3 regions of the Pseudomonas sp. MBLB4136 genome follow, and region 1 is predicted to be linked to each of the others. Evidence: predicted binding sites of a transcription regulator. Region 1 holds the regulator's gene; each other region holds the start of a gene.
The links. The regulator sigma-54, encoded in region 1, starts transcription at its own class of promoters, with help from an activator protein. The targets are predictions, from matches to a motif close to ANTGGCATNNANNTTGCTNT.
Positions count from the first base shown of each region.

Region 2: the regulator sigma-54 is predicted to act here: its motif matches at 4,536-4,555, upstream of ACSX1D_RS13980 (flagellar basal body rod protein FlgF).
Region 3: the regulator sigma-54 is predicted to act here: its motif matches at 2,190-2,209, upstream of ACSX1D_RS13855 (flagellar hook-length control protein FliK).

Region 1 covers NZ_CP196713.1:3,735,455-3,742,504, reverse strand. The annotation lists gene tldD (metalloprotease TldD) at 1-199, shown strand, start outside; gene yjgA (ribosome biogenesis factor YjgA) at 248-766, opposite strand; gene pmbA (metalloprotease PmbA) at 872-2,218, shown strand; gene ACSX1D_RS17040 (HPr family phosphocarrier protein) at 2,294-2,566, opposite strand; gene rapZ (RNase adapter RapZ) at 2,579-3,436, opposite strand; gene ptsN (PTS IIA-like nitrogen regulatory protein PtsN) at 3,448-3,912, opposite strand; gene hpf (ribosome hibernation-promoting factor, HPF/YfiA family) at 3,928-4,236, opposite strand; gene ACSX1D_RS17020 (RNA polymerase factor sigma-54) at 4,426-5,934, opposite strand; gene lptB (LPS export ABC transporter ATP-binding protein) at 6,068-6,793, opposite strand; gene lptA (lipopolysaccharide transport periplasmic protein LptA) at 6,796-7,050, opposite strand, start outside.
Region 2 covers NZ_CP196713.1:3,105,637-3,112,686, reverse strand. The annotation lists gene ACSX1D_RS14010 (chemotaxis protein CheV) at 1-369, shown strand, start outside; gene cheR (protein-glutamate O-methyltransferase CheR) at 415-1,242, shown strand; gene flgB (flagellar basal body rod protein FlgB) at 1,500-1,907, shown strand; gene flgC (flagellar basal body rod protein FlgC) at 1,922-2,365, shown strand; gene flgD (flagellar hook assembly protein FlgD) at 2,387-3,052, shown strand; gene flgE (flagellar hook protein FlgE) at 3,095-4,402, shown strand; gene ACSX1D_RS13980 (flagellar basal body rod protein FlgF) at 4,615-5,352, shown strand; gene flgG (flagellar basal-body rod protein FlgG) at 5,399-6,184, shown strand; gene flgH (flagellar basal body L-ring protein FlgH) at 6,239-6,958, shown strand; gene ACSX1D_RS13965 (flagellar basal body P-ring protein FlgI) at 6,973-7,050, shown strand, end outside.
Region 3 covers NZ_CP196713.1:3,079,660-3,086,709, forward strand. The annotation lists gene fliM (flagellar motor switch protein FliM) at 1-56, opposite strand, end outside; gene fliL (flagellar basal body-associated protein FliL) at 70-594, opposite strand; gene ACSX1D_RS13855 (flagellar hook-length control protein FliK) at 892-2,154, opposite strand; gene ACSX1D_RS13860 (Hpt domain-containing protein) at 2,276-2,629, opposite strand; gene ACSX1D_RS13865 (SpoIIE family protein phosphatase) at 2,661-4,370, opposite strand; gene ACSX1D_RS13870 (STAS domain-containing protein) at 4,376-4,681, opposite strand; gene fliJ (flagellar export protein FliJ) at 4,808-5,257, opposite strand; gene fliI (flagellar protein export ATPase FliI) at 5,258-6,619, opposite strand; gene fliH (flagellar assembly protein FliH) at 6,609-7,050, opposite strand, start outside.

The DNA of each region.
Region 1 (7,050 bases):
GATCACCGCACCGGTCAAGGGCGCCACCCTGATCGGCAACGGTCCGGAGGCCATGAGCCGGGTGTCGATGGTCGGCAACGACCTGGCCCTGGACAGCGGCGTCGGCACCTGCGGCAAGGATGGCCAGTCGGTGCCGGTGGGCGTCGGCCAGCCGACCCTGAAGATCGATGCCATCACCGTCGGTGGTACTGGGGCCTGATGATTTTTGGCTGGGCTGCACTCGGCCCGCCCAGCCGCTATCGGGGGATTAACGCAGCCCGCGCTGGGCTTCGTCCAGTTCGCGGATGTACTTGAAGATTTTCCGCGAGGCGGCCGGCGCCTTGTTCTGCGCCGCTTCGTGCTGGGCCAGGCGGATGAGCTGGCGCAGATGCTGGCGGTCGGCCTGCGGATAGTCGCCGACGAAGGCCTCCAGGGTCTCGTCGGTGCCACCGATCAGGCGGTCGCGCCAGCGCTCCAGGTTATGGAAGCGCTCGTTGTACTGGCGCGTGGAGGCGTCGAGCTGGTCGAGCAGGGTGGTGATGGCGTCGATGTCCTGCTCGCGCATCAGCTTGCCGATGAACTGCACGTGGCGCTTCTTCGCCACGTTGGCCGTGTGCTTCGGCGCTTCGGCCAGGGCCCGGCGCAGGGCATCGGTCAGGGGTAGCTTGTTCAGCAGCTCGGGCTTTAAGGTGGTCAGGCGCTGCCCGAGGTCTTGCAACGCATGCAGCTCGCGTTTGACCTGGGATTTGCTCTTCTCGCCGGAGAAGTCGTCAAGGTATTCAGGCATGGCGGTGGTCCAGTGGAAAACGCCGCCATGATAGCAGCAAGTTTCCGGCTGCAAGCGTTCGGTCCTCGCCGGACCTGGCTTGCCGCCCATCGCTTAGGAGTGTTTATGAATGCAGTAGAAGTGGTTGGCCCCGCCGCCGTGCCGCAGTTGCAGGCCCAGGTCGAGCAGATCATCGCCGAGGCGAAGAAGCAGGGCGCCAGCGCTTGCGAGGTCGCCGTGTCGGTGGAGCAGGGTTTGTCCACCAGCGTGCGCCAGGGCGAAGTGGAGACGGTCGAGTTCAACCGCGACCAGGGCTTCGGCATCACCCTCTATGTCGGTCAGCGGAAGGGCTCGGCCAGTACCTCGGCCAGCGGCGAGGCGGCCATTCGCGAAACCGTGGCGGCGGCCCTGGCGATCGCCAGGCATGCCTCGGAAGACGAGTGCGCCGGGTTGGCCGATGCGGCGCTGATGGCCCGTGAGTTGCCGCAACTGGACCTCTACCATGCCTGGGCGATCAGCCCCGAGCAGGCCATCGAGCAGGCCCTGAGCTGCGAGGCGGCGGCCTTCGCCACCGACAAGCGGATCAAGAATGCCGACGGTACCACCCTCAATACCCACCAGGGTTGCCGCGTGTACGGCAACAGTCACGGCTTCGTCGGCGGCTATGCCAGTACCCGCCACAGCCTGAGCTGCGTGATGATCGCCGAAGACGGCGGGCAGATGCAGCGCGACTACTGGTATGACGTCAACCGTCAGGGCGAGCTGCTCGCCGATGCCGCGGACATCGGCCGGCGCGCCGCGCAGCGTGCGGTCAGCCGCCTGGGCGCGCGCCCGGTACCGACCTGCGAGGTGCCGGTGCTATTTTCCGCCGAGTCGGCGACCGGCCTGTTCGGTCATTTCCTTTCGGCGATCTCCGGCGGCAACCTCTACCGCAAGTCGTCCTTCCTCGAGGGCGCCCTGGGTCAGCAACTGTTCCCGGGCTGGCTCAAGCTCGACGAACGCCCGCACATCCCCCGTGCGCTGGGCAGCGCGGCGTTCGACGGTGACGGTTTGGCGACCTACGCGAAGTCCTTCGTCGAAGGCGGCGAGCTGCTGTCCTACGTGCTCGGTACGTACTCCGGGCGCAAGCTGGGCATGCCCAGCACGGCCAATGCCGGTGGCGTGCACAACCTGTTCGTCAGCCACGGCGACGAGGACCAGCAGGCGCTGCTCAAGCGGATGGGGCGCGGCCTGTTGGTTACCGAGTTGATGGGCCATGGCCTGAACATGGTCACCGGCGACTACTCGCGTGGCGCCGGCGGCTATTGGGTGGAGAACGGGGAGATCCAGTTCCCGGTGCAGGAAGTGACCATCGCCGGCAACCTGCGCGACATGTTCAAGCAGATAGTCGCGGTGGGTAACGATCTGGAGCTGCGCAGCAATATCCGCACCGGCTCGGTGCTGATCGAGCGCATGACCGTGGCCGGCAGCTGAAGCGTCGCCGCACGTTCGCAACGCAAGAGGGGCTGTCCGCTGCAACGGACAGCCCCTCTTGCGTTGGGCGGTTGGCTACTCGCCTTCGTCGAAGTAGTTGTTGATCAGCGCGACCAGCGCCTCCAGGGCGTCGTGGTCCTGTTCGCCTTCGGTGTGCAGGTGGATCGGCGTGCCCTTGCCGGCGGCCAGCATCATCACCGCCATGATGCTCTTGCCGTCCACCAGGCTTTCCGGGGCGCGGCCGACCTTGACCTTGCAGGGGTAGCGCCCAGCCACGCCGACAAACTTGGCCGCTGCGCGCGCGTGCAGGCCCAGCTTGTTGATGATGGTGATTTCGCAGGAGGGCATCGCGGAAGTTCCTTAGCTGAGGTCGCGGTGGCGAACCTGGACGTTCTTCAGGATGGGTTTCAGGGTCGCGCCCAGGCGGTTGGCCAGGTACACCGAGCGGTGGTGGCCGCCGGTGCAGCCGATCGCCACCGTGACATAGGCGCGATTGCTGGCGGCGAAGCGTGGCAGCCATTTGTTCAGGTAGGTGAGGATGTCCTGGTACATCTCCTCGACATCGGCTTGCGCCGACAGGTACTCGACCACCGGCTGGTCGAGCCCGGAGTGGTCGCGCAGCTCCGGCTTCCAGTAGGGGTTGGGCAGGCAGCGCACGTCGAACACCAGGTCGGCATCCACTGGCATGCCGCGCTTGAAACCGAATGATTCGACCAGGAAGGCGGTGCCGGGTTCGGGCTGGTTGAGCAGGCGCAGCTTGAGCATGTCGCGCAGCTGATAGAGGTTGAGGTGGGTGGTGTCGATCTTCAGGTCGGCCAGGTCGATGATCGGCCCGAGCAGCAGGGACTCGTCGGCGATGGCCTCGGCCAGGGAGCGGCTCTCGTTGGTCAGCGGGTGCCGTCGACGGGTCTCGGAGAAACGCTTGAGCAGGGTTTCCTCGTCGGCGTCCAGGTAGAGCACGTTGCACTGGATGTGGCGCGCACGCACGTCGTCGAGCAGTTCGGGGAAACGCTTGAGCTGGCTGGGCAGATTGCGCGCATCGATCGATACCGCCACCTGGGGATGCAGCAACTCGGTGTGCAGCAGGGCGCGCTCGGCCAGTTCGGGGAGCAGGCCGGCGGGGAGGTTGTCTATGCAGTAGAAGCCGTTGTCCTCGAGGACATCGAGGGCGGTGCTTTTGCCGGAACCGGAGCGACCGCTGACGATGATCAAGCGCATGGGGAAAAGTCCTAACGGCTGCTTTGAACGTCCACCACGACCTGATACAGGGAGTCGTTGCTTTGCGCCTGGCGCAGGCGTTCGCGCACGTCGCCGCGGTCGAGCATGCTGGCGATCTGGCGCAGCAGTTCCAGGTGCTCGTCGGTCGCGGCCTCGGGCACCAGCAGGACGAACAGCAGGTCGACGGGGGCGCCGTCGATGGCGTCGAAATCCACCGGCGCATCCAGGCGCAGCAGGGCGCTGATCGGCGCATTGCAGCCCGCCAGGCGGCAGTGCGGAATGGCGATGCCGTTGCCGAATCCGGTGGAGCCGAGTTTTTCGCGGGCGATCAGGCTCTCGAAGATGTCCTGCCCGGCCAGGTCGGGCAGCTCGCGCGCCACCAGGTTGGCAATCTGTTCGAGTACGCGTTTCTTACTGCCGCCCGGCACGTTCACCAGGGAACGGCCGGGGGTCAGGATGTTTTCAAGTCGGATCATGGGAGGTGAGCGAGGTCAGCGGGCCATGGCGCCCTGCTGGCGTTCGAGCTGCTTTTCCTTGTGCTTGATGAGTTGTCGGTCGAGTTTGTCGGTGAGCAGGTCGATCGCTGCGTACATGTCGTCATGTTCGGCGTTGGCGACCACTTCGCCGCCGGCTATGTGCAGGGTCGCTTCGATCTTCTGCTTGAGCTTTTCGACCTCCATGGTGACCTGCACATTGGTGATCTTGTCGAAGTGGCGCTCCAATCGATTGAGTTTCTCGTCGATGTAGTCGCGTAGGGCGTCGGTCACATCCAGCTGATGTCCACTGATGTTGACTTGCATACCGCTTTCTCCTTGTTGCCGTGTGTAAGAGACAGGCAGTGCTGCCTGCCGCGGGAACACCTTGGCGTGGAAGACTCGGACCCACCGAACCCGGCATGTCGCTATCCGGCGCGACCGCTCTGGTCGCTGCAGGGAGTATTGCGAGCTGTGCTGCGTTGTGTGTTGACCTGTCTTCCGTTGAGTGCCGCCTTACATCAACCGCTTGCGCTCACTGGAGGGCGCTATACCGAGGGATTCACGGTATTTGGCGACCGTGCGGCGGGCCACTTGAATGCCCTGTGCCTCCAGTAAACCAGCGATCTTGCTGTCACTCAACGGCTTTTTTGCATTTTCCGCGGCCACCAGTTTCTTGATGATCGCGCGGATCGCCGTCGACGAGCACTCGCCGCCCTCGGCGGTGCTGACGTGGCTGGAGAAGAAATACTTCAGCTCGTAGATGCCGCGCGGGGTGTGCATGAATTTCTGCGTGGTGACCCGCGAGATGGTCGATTCATGCATGCCGACCGCTTCGGCAATGTCGTGCAGCACCAGTGGCTTCATCGCCTCGTCGCCGTAGTCGAGGAAGCCGCGTTGGTGCTCGACGATCTGGGTGGCGACCTTCATCAGGGTTTCGTTGCGGCTCTGCAGGCTCTTGATGAACCAGCGCGCCTCCTGCAGCTGATTGCGCATGAAGGTGTTGTCGGCGCTGGAGTCGGCACGTTTGACGAAGCCGGCGTACTGCGGATTGACCCGCAGGCGGGGCATGGCTTCCTGGTTGAGCTCGACCAGCCAGCGTTCGTTGTGCTTGCGCACGATGACGTCCGGCACCACGTACTCCGGCTCGCCGGACTGGATCTGCGAGCCGGGACGCGGATTGAGGCTCTGGATCAGCTCGATGACCTGGCGCAGCTCGTCTTCCTTGAGTTTCATGCGTCGCATCAGCTGGCTGTAGTCGCGGCTGCCGAGCAGGTCGAGGTAGTCGCCGGCCAGGCGTTGGGCTTCGGCCAGCCAGGGTGACTTGGGCGGCAACTGGCGCAGCTGCAGCAGCAAACATTCGCGCAGGTCGCGGGCGGCTATGCCGGCGGGCTCGAACTGCTGGATGCGGTGTAGCACCGCCTCGACCTCGTCGAGCTCGATGTCCAGCTCCGGGTCGAAGGCCTCGACCACTTCCTCCAGGCTCTCTTCCAGGTAGCCCTGTTCGTTGATGCAGTCGATCAGGGTGACGGCGATCAGTCGGTCCTTGTCGGACATCGGCGCCAGATTGAGCTGCCAGAGCAGGTGGCTCTGCAGGCTCTCGCCGCTGGAGGTGCGGGTGGTGAAGTCCCACTCGTCGTCGTCATTGCTCGGCAGGCTGCTGGCGCTGGTCTGATAGACGTCTTCCCAGGCGGTGTCGACCGGCAGCTCGTTGGGGATGCGCTCGTTCCATTCGCCGTCCTCCAGGTTGTCCACCGTCTGCGACGTTTCCTGGTAGCTGGTTTCCTGGTAGGGCTCTTCCTGCTTGCTGGCAGGGGAGGGGTTGTCGGCGCCATCGGCCAGGGGATCGGAGTTGTCGAAGTCGTCGCCGTCTTCCTGGCGCTCGAGCATCGGGTTGGACTCCAAGGCCTCCTGGATCTCCTGTTGCAGATCCAGGGTGGACAGTTGAAGTAGGCGAATGGCCTGTTGCAGCTGCGGGGTCATCGTCAGCTGCTGGCCCATCTTCAGGACTAGCGATGGTTTCATTGCAGACCTTTTATACCGGCGTCTGTGCGCAATCCACTACAGGGCGCCGAAGCGCCGCAAGGAAGCAAATTATATGCCCGCTTCCGAGTGTTTTGCCTAGCATTAGCTGCAGTGCGGTGGAGAAAAGCCGCCGCTAGAGACGGAATTCGTGGCCCAGGTAAACCTCTTTGACCATTTGGTTGGCCAGAATGGCGGCGGCATCGCCTTCGGCGATCAGCTGGCCATCGCTGACGATGTAGGCCGTCTCGCAGATGTCCAGGGTCTCGCGGACGTTGTGATCGGTGATCAGTACGCCGATCCCCTTGGCCTTGAGGTGATGGATGATCTGCTTGATGTCGCCGACCGAGATCGGGTCGACCCCGGCGAAGGGTTCGTCGAGCAGAATGAATTTCGGGGCGGTGGCCAGCGCCCGGGCAATCTCCACGCGCCGCCGTTCGCCGCCGGACAGGCTCATGCCGAGGTTGTCGCGGATGTGGCTGATGTGGAACTCCTGCAGCAGGTTCTCCAGCTCATCCCGGCGTGCCCCGCGATCCAGGTCCTTGCGCGTCTCGAGGACGGCCATGATGTTGTCGGCCACGCTGAGTTTGCGGAAGATCGAGGCCTCCTGGGGCAGGTAGCCGATGCCGGCGCGCGCACGGCCATGCATGGGTTGATGGCTGACGTCGTGGTCGTCGATCAGCACGCGGCCCTGATCGGCACGCACCAGGCCTACGATCATGTAGAAGCAGGTGGTCTTGCCGGCACCGTTGGGGCCGAGCAGGCCGACGATCTGCCCGCTGTCGATGCTCAGGCTGACGTCGCGGACGACCTGGCGACCTTTGTAGCTCTTGGCCAGGTGTTGGGCTTTCAGAGTGGCCATCGCTACTGCGCCTGCTGGTCGGCTGGTTTGTTCTTCGGCTGGATCACCATGTCGATGCGTGGGCGCGGCGTGGACACCTTGGTGCCGGTGGCGCGACCGGCGTTGACGATCTGCCGACGGGTGTCATAGACGATCTTCTCGCCTTCGAAGGTGTTGCCTTCCTGGATCACCTTGGCCTGGTCGATCAGCACGATGCGCTCGCTGGCGGCGAAGTACTGGATGGTCAGGCCGTAGGCCTTGACGACCTGCTTGTCGGC
Region 2 (7,050 bases), 630 kb from region 1:
GTGGCGCGCAAGCAGGTGTCGCGCTGCCTGCAGACCGTCGGGGTCGAGGTGGTGGCGCTCAACGATGGCCGCCAGGCCCTGGACTATCTGAAGGCGATGGTCGAGGAGGGCAAGAATCCGGCAGACGAGTTTCTGATGTTGATCTCCGACATCGAGATGCCGGAAATGGACGGGTATACGCTGACGGCAGAGATTCGTGCGGATCCGCGCATGCAGAAACTGCACATCATCCTGCATACTTCGCTCTCTGGCGTTTTCAACCAGGCCATGGTGAAGAAGGTGGGGGCCGATGACTTTTTGGCCAAGTTCCGTCCGGATGACCTGGCCTCGCGGGTGGTTGAGCGCATCAATTCGGTAGATGGGAGCTGAAAGCGTGGCTTTCGGCGCAACACTATGATCGGCGAGGCCTCGCGAGTGTCTTCAGGTAATTTGGATTTCGAGCAATTCCGGGTCTTCCTGGAAAAAGCCTGCGGCATCGTGCTGGGCAGCAACAAGCAGTACCTGGTTTCCAGTCGGTTGAACAAACTGATGGAGCAGCACGCGATCAAGAGCCTGGGCGAGCTGGTGCAGCGCATGCAGAACCAGCCGCGCAGTGGCCTGCGCGAGCAGGTGGTGGATGCCATGACCACCAATGAAACCCTGTGGTTTCGCGATACCTATCCGTTCGAAGTGCTGAAGAACCGGGTGCTGCCCGAGCTGATCAAGGCCAGCCCCGGGCAGCGCCTGCGGATCTGGTCGGCGGCCTGCTCCTCCGGCCAGGAGCCGTACTCCTTGTCGATGAGCATCGACGAGTTCGAGAAGACCAATATCGGTCAGCTCAAGGCTGGGGTGCAGATCGTCGCCACCGACCTATCTCCGTCGATGTTGGCCAACTGCAAATCCGGCGAGTACGACAGCTTGGCGATGGGGCGTGGATTGTCCCAGGAGCGCCTGCAGCGCTACTTCGACCCCAAGGAGCCGGGGCGCTGGGTGGTCAAGCCGGCGATCAAGAGTCGCGTGGAGTTTCGCCCGCTGAATCTGCTGGACAGTTATGCCAGTCTCGGCAAGTTCGACGTGGTGTTCTGTCGCAACGTGCTGATCTACTTCTCGGCCGAAGTGAAGAAAGACATCCTCACCCGTATCCATGCGATGTTGAAGCCCGGCGGATACCTGTTTCTCGGCGCCTCCGAGGCGCTCAACGGCTTGCCGGAGCGTTACCAGATGGTGCAGTGCAGCCCAGGCATCATCTACAAGGTGAAGTAGGTCGCCAGACCGACAGTACTCGACTCGAGCAGAACGGGAGGCCAGTGGCCTCCCGTTTTCGTTTTCGCCGGCGGCAAGGGGCAGGCCGATTTGCCGCTTGGCTTGCCAGTAGGCGGAAATGCCTTGCCGCCCAGGCCGTTGAAGTTGCCATGTCGATGTTTAAGTCATTGAAAAATAAGCAGTAAGTAAACTGGCACACACCTTGCTGTATGTCTTGCACGGAAAGCAGGCAGGCCTAACGGCAGGGGTTCCCGATCATGAGCATCAGTTTCGACCGCGCACTTGGCATCCATGAACAGGCACTGGGCTTTCGCGGCCAGCGTGCCGAGGTGCTGGCCAATAACATGGCCAACGCCGACACGCCCAACTACAAGGCGCGTGACCTGGACTTCGCCTCGGTACTCGCCGCCCAGAGCGCCAAGATCCAGCGTGGCGCGGTCGGCCTGCAGCGCACCGATAGCCGGCATATCGCCGCCGAGGGTATTGCCGTCGGCCAGGCCGAGTTGGCCTACCGCACGCCGTTCCAGGCGTCGATCGATCAGAACACCGTCGACCTTCAGGTCGAGCAGGCCAGCTACGCGGAGAACGCGGTGAGCTTCCAGGCCAGCTTCACCTTCCTCAACAGCAAGTTCAAAGGGCTGGTCAGCGCCCTGCGCGGCGACTAAAGGAGTCCGATGCCATGTCACTCGCCAGTGTCTTCAATATCGCCGGAACCGGCATGAGCGCCCAGAGCACTCGTCTGAACACCATTTCCAGCAATATCGCCAACGCCGAGACGGTGTCCTCGAGCATCGAGCAGACCTATCGGGCCCGTCATCCGGTGTTCGCCACCATGTTCCAGCAGTCGCTCAATGGCGACCGGGGTTCGCTGTTCGCCGATCAGGATCAGGCCGGCAGCGGGGTGCAGGTGCTGGGTATCGTCGAGGATCAGAGCGAGCTGACGCCGCGCTACGAGCCGACCCACCCGGCCGCCGATGAAAACGGCTATGTGTACTACCCCAATGTCAACGTGGTCGAGGAAATGGCCGACATGATCTCGGCCAGTCGCGCATTCCAGACCAACGTGGAAATGATGAACACCGCCAAGCAAATGATGCAGCGCGTCCTGACCCTGGGTCAGTGAGCCACTAGCGAGGAATAAAGGATGAGCAGTGTCAGTGGTGTCAGTTCCGCACTCGATCAGTATCAGATCAAGCAGGACGTCAGCGAGAAGAAGGAGCTCGGCAAGAACGAGTTCCTCAAGTTGCTGGTGACGCAGTTGAACAACCAGAACCCGCTTGAGCCCCAGAGCAACGGCGAGTTCATCGCCCAGCTGGCGCAGTTCAGTACGGTCGAAGGGGTAGAGAAGCTCAACAGCAGCATGAGCTCGCTGCTGTCCGGCTACCAGTCGTCCCAGGCGCTGCAGGCCTCCTCCCTGGTGGGGCGCAAGGTCATAGTGCCGACCGACCGGGCATTGGTCGATACCAGCCAGAGCTTCAAGGCCAGCCTGGAGTTGCCGACCAGCAGCAGCAACGTCTACGTCAACGTGTATGACAAGTCGGGCGCGGCGGTGAGCCGGATCAATCTGGGCGAGCAGCAGGCCGGCAATGTCAGCTTCATCTGGGACGGCAAGGATGCCAGCGGCAATCTGTTGCCGCCCGGCAATTATCGATTCGAGGCGCAAGCCAGCTACAACGGCGAGAGCAAGGGGCTTTACACCATGCTGCCGGCCAACGTCGACAGCGTCACCCTGGGTGGCAGCGAGTTGACACTCAACCTGGCGGGGCTCGGCAGCGTGCCGCTGTCCCAGGTGCAGGTCATCGGTCAGTAGTTCACAGATTTTTACTGCCGGGGTTCCGGCGAGGAGATTCCCATGTCGTTCAATGTCGGTCTGAGTGCCCTGCGTGCAGCGACCAATGACCTCAATGTCACGGGCAACAACATTGCCAACGCCGGTACGGTTGGCTTCAAGCAGTCGCGTGTCGAGTTCGGCGACCTGTATGCCGCCTCGGTGCAGGGCACGGGCAGCAACCAGCAGGGCGCGGGGGTACAACTCAGCAACGTGGCGCAGCTGTTCAACCAAGGCAACATCAACTACACCCAGAACGCCCTGGACCTGGCGATCAACGGCAACGGATTCTTCCGCACCAGCAACAACGGCGAGGTCAGCTACACCCGGGCCGGCTATTTCGGCGTCGATCGCGAAGGTTTCATGGTGAACAACTTCGGCCATCGTTTGCAGGGTTATGCGGTCAACGCCAACAACAACCTGCAAAATGGCGTGATCAGCGATCTGCGTATCCAGACCGGCGGACAGGCGCCGCAGGCCTCAGGTACCCTGACTCAGTCGTTCAACCTCAACGCGACCAATGCGATTCCGGCTACCGCCCCATTCGATCCGGCAGATCCGAACACCTACAACTCGGCGACCTCGACCAATATTTACGACACCCAGGGCAACGCCCATGTCATGACCCAGTACTTCGTCAAGAGCGGCGCCAATACCTGGAACATGAATGTGCTGATCGACGGACGCAACCCCGCGAACCCAGCCTCCACGGTGCCCTATTCGCTGAGCATGGGCTTTACCGCCAGCGGTCAGCTGGACCCTACAAGCCTGGTCTCCACCGACTTCGCCGTCGCGCCGGACGGACGCTTCACCCTCGCAGGCTGGGTGCCTGCCGCGGCGGATAATTCGGTGCCGCCGGTCTGGTCGGCCAACGGCGCTAATGGGGCGCCGGCCGGACTGTCGGTCGATATGCGCAACTCTACCCAGTTTGCCAGCTCCTTCGCCGTCAACAGTGTCAGTCAGGACGGCTTCACCACCGGTCAGCTGTCCGGGCTGGAGATCGATGACGGCGGGATCATCTTCGCCCGCTACACCAACGGCCAGTCGGCGGTTCAGGGGCAGATTGTGCTGGCCAACTTCGCCAACGTGCAGGGGCTGACGCCGGTGGGTAAGAGCGCCTGGGCACAATCCTTCCAGTCGGGTGAGCCGGTGATCGGTACGCCGCGCAGCGGCACCCTCGGCGCCCTGCAATCCGGGGCCCTGGAAGACTCCAACGTCGATGTGTCGGAGCAGCTGGTTGCCATGATCGTCGCCCAGCGCAACTACCAGGCCGCGGCCAAGACCATCGAGACCGAGAGCACGGTGACCCAGACCATCATCAATATCCGTTGATAGCCAGCAGGTCGGCAAGAGCCATTGCCGCTGGCGGCAATGGCTCGCCGAAAGGCGTTCGAAGGGCTCCGTCTGGAGCCCTTTCTGTTTTTAAAAATCCTTATTTATCAGTTGTTTATTGTTTTATTTCGAGGCTGGCACGGCGCTTGCTGTAGTCATTGCATAGAGCACTGCATAGAGCGGCGGGCGGCAAGCCCACCTCGGAGGAAACCATGGACAAGATGCTGTACGTCGCCATGACCGGCGCCCAGAACAACACCCTGGCCCAGCGCGCCCACGCCAACAACCTGGCGAATATCTCGACCACCGGCTTTCGCCGCGACTTCGAGCAGGCGCGTTCGATGCCGGTGTTCGGCGACAGTTTCCCGGCGCGGGTCTACGCCATGAGCGAGCGTCCTGGGACCGACTTCACCCCCGGCGCCCTGCAGGAGACCGGTCGCGACCTGGACGTGGCGATCGGCGGGGAAGGCTGGCTGGCTGTGCAGGCGGCCGATGGCAGCGAAGCCTACGTGCGCACCGCCAGCCTCAACATCGACGCCCTGGGCATGCTGCGCACCGGCAGCGGCTTGCCGGTAATGGGCAACGCCGGGCCGATCGCCGTGCCGCCGGAGCAGAAGATCGAGATCGGCCAGGACGGCACCATCAGCATCCGCGCCCTCGGCGAGGCGCCCAACGTGTTGGCGGAGGTCGACCGCCTGAAGCTGGTCAACCCCGATCTCAAGCAGATGGAGAAGGGCGAAGACGGCCTGATGCGCTTCAAGGGGCCGCAGCCGCTGGCCGATGCCACGGTGCGGGTGACCTCGGGCTTTCTCGAGTCGAGCAACGTCAACGCGGTGGAAGAGATGACCGCGATCCTCTCCCTGTCCCGTCAGTTCGAACTGCAAGTGAAGATGATGCGCACCGCCGAAGACAATGCGTCGGCCATGGCGCGGGTTTTGCAGATCAGCTAATTACCAGCACGCGGCGCCGTGATAACGGCGCCCGAGGAGAATGAATATGCTTCCGGCACTGTGGGTCAGCAAAACCGGTCTGTCCGCCCAGGACATGAACCTGACCACCATTTCCAACAACCTGGCGAACGTCTCGACCACCGGCTTCAAGCGCGATCGCGCCGAGTTCGAGGACCTGCTGTACCAGGTGCGTCGCCAGCCAGGCGGCCAGTCCAGCCAGGACAGCCAGTTGCCGTCCGGCTTGCAGCTGGGCACCGGGGTGCGCGTGGTCGGCACGCAGAAGATCTTCACCACCGGCAGCCTGCAGACCACCGAGCAGCCCCTGGACATGGCCATCAATGGTCGCGGCTTCTTCCAGGTGTTGATGCCCGACGGCACCGTCGGCTACACCCGTGACGGCAGCTTTCATCTGAACTCAGACGGTCAGCTGGTCACCTCCAATGGTTTCGCCCTGGAGCCGGCCATCGTGTTGCCCAACGAGGTGCGTACCTTCACCGTGGGCGAGGACGGCACCGTCTCTGTGACCACCGCCGGCAACCCGCAGCCGCAAATCGTCGGCAACCTGCAGACCGCCGACTTCATCAACCCGGCGGGCCTGGAAGCGATCGGCAGCAACCTGTTCCTGGAGACCGCCTCCAGTGGTGCGCCGCAGGTCGGTACGCCGGGCCTCAACGGCCTGGGCACGACCCTGCAGAACACCCTGGAAAACTCCAACGTCAGCGTGGTCGAGGAGCTGGTGAACATGATCACCACCCAGCGCGCCTACGAGATGAACTCCAAGGTCATCTCCACCGCCGACCAGATGCTGTCCTTCGTCACTCAGAATCTTTAAGACCCGGACGGGCCGCGGCCCAGGTCCTCCATGTAACGCCGTGAGGTAGTGGTTATGAACCGGCTGATGTTAGTGCTCTCGATGCTTGTGGTGACGGCCCTGAGCGGCTGTGTGTCGCCGCCGCCGAAGCCGGACGACCCCTACTACGCGCCGGTGCTGCCACGCACACCGCTGCCGGCGGCGCAGAACAACGGCTCGATCTACCAGGCCGGCTTCGAGAACAACCTGTACGGCGACCGCAAGGCCTTCCGCGTCGGCGACATCATCACCATCACCCTCAACGAGCGGACCCAGGCCAGCAAGAATGCCGGCTCGCAGATATCCAAGGACAGCAGCGCGAAGATCGGCCTGACCTCGCTGTTCGGCGGTGGCGTATCGATGCGCAATCCGGGTTCCGGCAACATCCTCAACCCGCTCGGCGCCGAGGATCTGGGCCTGAGTGCCGAGTACGGCGCCAACCGCGACACCAAGGGTGACAGCAAGGCGGCCCAGGGCAACAGCCTGTCCGGCTCGGTCACCGTGACCGTCGCCGAGGTGCTGCCCAACGGCATCCTGGCCGTGCGCGGGGAGAAGTGGATGACCCTCAACACCGGCGACGAACTGGTGCGCATCGCCGGGCTGGTGCGGGCCGACGACATCAGCACGGACAACACCGTTTCTTCCACGCGTATCGCCGACGCGCGCATCACCTACTCGGGCACCGGCGCCTTCGCCGATGCCAGCCAGCCGGGGTGGTTGGACCGCTTCTTCCTCAGCCCGCTGTTCCCGTTCTAAGCAGGTAGCCGACCATGAAGCGACTGATTTCGACCCTCTGCCTGCTGCTCCTGGCCGGCATCGCTCAGGCCGAGCGGCTCAAGGACCTGGCC
Region 3 (7,050 bases), 660 kb from region 1:
ACGCCATGCAACAGGGCATCGATCTCATCCTGGGAGAGCAGGTCTTGCACGGCCATGTCCGACTCCTGATTACTGCAATACGAGGTTGGTGAACAGCACTTGCTCGACGGCCTGCTTGCCCGTCTCCTTCTGCGCCAGCTCCTGCACGCTGGCGGTGGCCTGCTGGCGCAGCATTTCCATGCCGACCGGGGTGGTCAGGGCCTCGAAATCCTGGCTGGAGAACAGCATCACCAGATTGTTGCGCAGCACCGGCATGTGCACCTTCAGGGCGTCCAGCGCGGCCTGGTCGCGGCTCATCAGGGCAACGCTGACCTGCATGTAGCGCGGCCGCCCCTGGTAGTCGAAATTGACCACGAAGGCCGGCGTCAGCTCTTCATAGATCGCCGCCTGTTTGCCCGGCGCGCTCACCGCTGCGGGCGCCTCGGCACTGGCCTCAGCCTGGTCGCCATCCTTCTTGAGCAGGAACCAGGTCCCGCCGACCGACAGCCCCACGGCCAGCAGCAGCGCCACGACGATCAGGATGATCAGTTTCATCTTGCCGGCCGGTTTCGCCTCGGCGTCTGCCGAAGCCTGCGGCTCTTCTTTCTTTGCCATGCCAATAATCCGTCAATGAGCGGCGTTTAATCCGCTTTAAAGGGGTTTGAGCAAGTGTTATGCCAGCTCGTCGACAGGTCGTACTGCCATGCCGCCCAGGGCCGCCAGTGCATCCGTGGCCGCCACCGGCTACGGCCGCGCGGCCGGCCTGGGCAGCGGATATATCAGGCCCACAGGCCGATGTCACGCGCAAACGACCCCGCCCGGCAGCCTTGCGGCTATCGGGCGGGGCGCAGTGTAGGACACCGGTACGACAGACTACAGCAACGATTCGGCGCTCAGCGGCCGACGCGCACCCTAGGCGTAATAGTCGACCAGGCCACGGGGATTGCCCTGGAGCCGAACAGGCTGCTCGACCGCGGCGGCGGCGAACTCCTCTTCGCTGCCGCCGAGCGCCGACTGATTGCCACCACGACCGCCGCCGTTGCCCTCCTGACCTTGCCAACCGCGGCTCAAGGACTGATCGGAGACGTTGACATCGAGCATGTTCATGCCCTGCTGGGCAAACAGCTCGCGCAGGCGGTGCATCTGCCCCTCCAGGGCATCCCGGACAGCGGCATTGGGGCTGGCGAACGTCACCTGAGGCTGGTCCTGCGCCATGTTGATGCGCACCTCCAGGCGGCCCAGTTCGGCGGGGTCGAGCTGGATTTCGGCCGACTTGAGGTTCTGGCTCGACAGCCACATCACCCGATCGACCACGGCCTCGCTCCAGCCCCCCTGCTGCATCGCCACCGGCTGCCCCGGTACCAGGGCGGCACGCGGGGTCAGCGCGCTTTGCTGGCCGATTGCCTGGCTCAGCGCGCTGAGCTTGCCGACGAAGTTCTCCGGCCGGTTGTCAGCCGACCCCTCCTTCAGGCTTTCCAGGCCCTCGGCGGTCAGCTCGAGCAACGGCACCTCGACTGACTCCGCGCCACCCTCCTGGGCCTGCTTCGCCCCCATGGCGGCCATGGCGCTGGCAAAGCCCTGGCCGACATTGACCACGGCCTGTGCCGTCGAATTGCTCGCGACAGCCTGCTCAACCTGGCCGGCCTGAGCCTTGGCCCCGAGGTCCAGGGCCATGCGCACGGCCGGCAGCTGGTTCAGGGCATCCAGTTCGGGGTCGAAGCTGGCCTCGGTCAGACTTGCCGGCCCCGAGCCGATCAGGCTGGCCGAGGGCATCGGCATGACAGTATCCGCCTCCGCCACCTCGTCGATGGCTTCGTCGGCGCCCGGCTGCTGGCCGACGAGCCCCATCAGCAGCAGCGGATCGAAGGCTTGCGGCTCCGGCGGCGACTCGCTCGGCAAAGCCTTGCCGCTTTCGGCAAGTGGCGGCGACTCGGCGGCAGCGGCGCCTTGCGGCTCACCGGCGTCGTCCTCGTCGGACTTTGTCTCGCGAGTGGACCGGGCCGGAGCGTCGGTACGCTCGGCAGTGTTGGCCTGGCGCTCCTTGGCATAGACCTGAGCGAAGCTGGAGGCCTCGTTCTTGCCAGGCTCGGCCGGTTTGGCCGGGGCTTTCGCGGGCGGAGTTTTCGGCCTGACTTCAGCAGCCGGTTTGAGGAGCAGATCGGGGGCGACGGACACGGGCACTCTCCGTTCGGATGGGTCGTGCCTAGGTAACAGCAAGGACTGGGCCAACTATTCGAAAGTATGTCGCGGCGGCGTCCGTGGTGCGCGACCACTGCCAGGCCTGCGAGCGACGCGTCTAGTGGCGGTAACGCTGACGCTCGGCCCTGAACAGGATGCGCACGATGGCGAACTCGCGCTCGATCTGCTCGATCAGTTCCGCTGTCTGGCTCAGCTGCTCGCGCCGCGCCGCCTCCTCCAGCTGCCGGCACAGGCCGGCGAGCAATGGCGCGCCCATGTTGCTGCAGCTGCCCTTGAAGCTGTGCGCGGCCTGGCGCAGGGCCTGAGCGTCCGCCGCCCGCTCCGCCTTATGCAGCAGGCGCAGGCGCTCCTCGGAATCAGTCAGGAAGGTATCCAGCAGCACCGGATACTCCGCTTCCATGACGTCCTGCAGCACCGCCTGCACGGCGCTGTCGAGATGGCTATCGGACACCCCGGTCACTCCTTGATCGAAACGAGCGCGATTATGCCTCATCCCGCCAGGAAAACTCCACGCACACGCCCCGGCCATCGGCCGGCCAGGTACAACGTTCGCTCAGCTGGCGCACCAGGGCCAGGCCACGTCCGCAGAGGCGATCCAGACGCATCTGCCGCTCCAGGGTCGCCTGCCCATCGAACCCCGGGCCGCTGTCCTCGACCCGCACGATGAGCCGGCCACCCGGTGCCTCGGGACGCAATTGCAGGTGAAAACGCACATACCCCTCGTCGAGTCCGGCCAGGCGCTCGCTGCGCTGCCGGTAGTACTCGGCAAAGCCCTCGGCATCGCGCTTAAACGCCGAGTTTAGGCCCAGCACGCCGTGCTCCAGGGCATTCGAATAGAGTTCGGCCAGCACGCTGTACAGCGCGCCCCCCTGGGGGCGCAGGCCCTGGACTTCGAGCAGCAGTTGCAGGAGAAACGGCAGAGGATTGAAACGCCGCAAGGTTTCGCCGCGAAACTCGAAACTCGCCGACCAGTCCAGCGGGTTGTTCTGCCCGCTGCCGGAAAACGCCAGGGGCGGTCGGCTCAGCGCATCGGCCTCGACCATACTGACCTCGACCAGGCTGATGTCATCTTCCTGCTCGCCGCGAAAGCGCACCAGGGCCTGCTGAATGTGCTCGAAGAGCCGCTCCGGCGCGCAATTCTCGGCAAATACCTCGAGCAGACGCTGCTCACCGAACAGCTGGCCGTCGTCGTTGCGCGCCTCGAGCACCCCGTCGGAAAGCAGGAAGATCCGGTCACCCAACTCCAGCGGGTAGACCTGATACTCGTCGTCGAACGCCTGGGTCTCGAGGATGCCCAGCGGCAGGTGGCGGGACGCCAGGGCAATGCGCTCGCCGCCAGCGGCACGCTGCAGGTAGCCATCGGGCAAGCCGCCACTCCACACCTCGACCTCACGCCGCTGGGCGCTCAGGCAGAGCATGGTGGCGCAACAGAACATACCCACCGGCAGGATACGCTTGAGCTTGGCGTTCATTTCGCGCAGAACCTCCGCCAGGCTGTAGCCCTTGGCGGTCATGCCATAGAACACCTCGGCCACCGGCATCGCGCCGATGGCCGCCGGCAGGCCATGCCCGGTGAAATCCCCGAGCAGCACATGCATGCCGCCACTGGGCTTGTAGGCCGCCAGCAGCAGGTCGCCATTGAACAGCGCATAAGGGGATTGCAGGTAACGGATGTTCGGCGCATTCAGGCAACCGGAGTGCGCCACCTTGTCGAATACCGCCTTGGCCACGCGCTGCTCGTTGAGCAGGTACTCGTTGTGCCTGGCGATCAGGTCGCGTTGCTGCAGCACCGTATCCTGCAGGCGCCGCAGGCGATCCATCGCCTTGATCTTGGCTTCGAGTATCACCCGGTTATAGGGCTTGGCGAGAAAGTCGTCGCCGCCGGCCTCCAGGCAACGCACCAGGGCCTCGCCCTCGGTCAGGGAGGTCAGGAAGATGATTGGCACCAGCGCCTCGCCAGCCATCCGCTTGATCCGCCGAGCCGCCTCGAAGCCGTCCATCACCGGCATCAGCGCATCCATCAACACCAGCTGTGGACGCTCGCGCTCGAACAGCTCGACCGCCTCCAGGCCATTGCTCGCGGTCAGGGCGCGGTGGCCCTGACGGCTGACGATGGTCGATAGCAGCAGACGATCGGCCGCACTGTCCTCGGCGATCAGAATCGATAGCGGCTGCGCGATGATTGCCGACATGCGCGTCAGGCGATCTGGAACAGCTGCTCGAAATTGGAGATGGCGAGGATCTTGCGCACGTCCGGATTGCAGTTGAGCAGGCGAATCTGCGCGTGCTCGCCTCCGGCATGGTCGCGCAGCAGCAGCAGCATGCCTAACGCCGAGCTATCCAGGTAGGTGGTGCCCTTGAGGTCGACGATATAGCGCTCGGGACTGAGACTGGCGCGTTCGTAGGCATCACGAAACTCTTGATGCGCACCGAAATCGAAACGTCCTTGAATCACTATGGTCAACTCTTGCCCATCAGGCGATGGCAGCGAGGTGATGGCCATGAATCACTCCTTTATCCAGCGACACGGTCGATAGCGCACCGGTTGAATATCGGCGAAGCGCCGATCCCTATGCACAACCCGCAGGGATTAGATGTAGCACCCAGAACCGCCAGCGGCAACTGCCAATCAACCTGAGTCGCGCGCTGACAGACGCTGCGAAAGCTCATCGAGCAGTTTCTGCTCGCGCTTGTCTTCGAGCTGACGGGCTTCGTCGAGGTAGCGCTGGACCAGCTTGCGCAGGCCCTCGAGACGGGCGTAGCGCTGCTGCCAGGTGTCGCGCAGCTTGTCCAGGTTGGCGCGGTGCCAGTCCACGCTCTGGCGCTGCTGGCCGATGGCGGTTTCCAGCTGGGCGAGAAAGCGCTGGTAATTCATCAGCCATTGCCCGGACACCCCGCGCTGGCCCTCGCTGATCCATTGCTGCTGGTAATCGCCACGGTAGTGCTCGAGCTCGCCGAGCTTGACCTCGGCCTGGCGCAACTGGCCCTGGGCCCGCCCCAGCAGCACGGCCGCCTCACGCTCGGCGCGCTCGGCCATGACGACCACCGGCGCCAGGCGCGCGGCACGGCTGCTCGACACTTAGCCTCCGGGCGCCGCTGGATTGAAGGTGGCCGCCAGCTGGGCGCTGCTGCGCTCGAGATCTTCGCTTTCACCCAGACTCTGGCGCAGGTATTTGACCATCACCGGCTGGCGGGCGATGGCCAGGTCCGTGTCGGCATCGCCACCCGGCACGTAGGCGCCGACGCTGATCAGGTCGCGGCTCTGCTGATAGCGTGACCAGAGCTGCTTGAAACGTTGGGCCTGACGCAGGTGCTCGGGCGTGACCACCTGCGGCATCACCCGGCTGATCGACGCCTCGATATCGATGGCCGGGTAGTGCCCCTCTTCGGCCAGGCGCCGCGACAGCACGATATGGCCGTCGAGCACCCCGCGCGCGGCGTCGGCGATCGGGTCCTGCTGATCGTCGCCCTCGCTCAATACCGTGTAGAAGGCGGTGATCGAGCCGCCACCGGCCTCGGCATTACCGGCGCGCTCGACCAGCCTGGGCAGCTTGGCGAACACCGATGGCGGGTAGCCCTTGGTCGCCGGCGGCTCGCCGATGGCCAGGGCGATCTCGCGCTGGGCCTGGGCGAAACGGGTCAGCGAATCCATCAGCAGCAGGACGTTCTTGCCCTTGTCGCGGAAATACTCGGCGATCCGCGTGCAATACATGGCCGCACGCAGGCGCATCAGCGGCGCGTCATCGGCCGGCGAGGCGACCACCACCGAACGCTTGATCCCTTCCTCGCCGAGGATCTCGTCGATGAACTCCTTGACCTCACGACCCCGCTCGCCGATCAGCCCGACCACGATGATCTCGGCCTCGGTAAAGCGGGTCATCATGCCCAGCAGCACGCTCTTGCCGACGCCGGTGCCGGCGAACAGGCCCAGGCGCTGGCCGCGCCCGACCGTGAGCAGGCCGTTGATGCTGCGGATGCCGACATCCAGCGGCTGGTCGATCGGGTGGCGCTTGAGCGGGTTGATCGTCGGCCCGTCCATCGGCACCCAGTCCTCGGCCTTCATCCCGCCCTTGCCGTCCAGCGCGCGGCCGGCGCCATCGAGCACCCGGCCGAGCATCGAGCGGCCCATCGGCAGGCGTCCGGTGTCCGGCAGCGGCACCACGCGGGCGCCCGGGGCGATGCCGGCCAGGCTGCCGACCGGCATCAGGTAGATCTTGCCGTTGGAGAAACCCATCACCTCGGCCTCGACCTGCACCGGGTGATAGCTGTCGTCGTTGATCACCAGGCAGCGGCTGCCGAGGGCGGCGCGTAGACCTTCGGCTTCCAGGGTCAGGCCGACCATGCGCAGCAGACGCCCTTCCACCACCGGCTGCACCGGCAGCTGCACGGCCTCGCTGTAGCCGGACAGGCGCTTGGCGAAGCTGGTGCGCTCAAGGCGCATCGGCCGACTCCGGCGTGGCGTCCAGGTCGATCTGCAGATCGGCCTCCACGGGATTGGTGACCTGTTCGCGCTGCTGCTCGAACAGTTGCTTGAGCGCCTGCTCCAGGCGCGTCTCCATGCTCGCGTCGATGCGGCTGTGCTCGCTCTCGACCCGGCAACCGCCGGGCAGCATGGCGTCGTCCTCGACAATCCGCCAACTCTCCTCGTGGCGCTCACGCAGGGCCTTGATCACCTCGAAATCCTGGGGATTGAGGTGGATGCGCACGTTGCCGGCGCCCATCGGCAACAACTTCAGCGCCTCGCGCAGGACCTGGCGAATCTGGCTGGAGTCGCTGCTCAGCTCACGCTGGATCACCTGGCGGGTCATATGGCTGACGAGGTTGACCATGGCGATCTCGAGCTGCTGATCCTGCTCGGCGATCGGCTCGAAC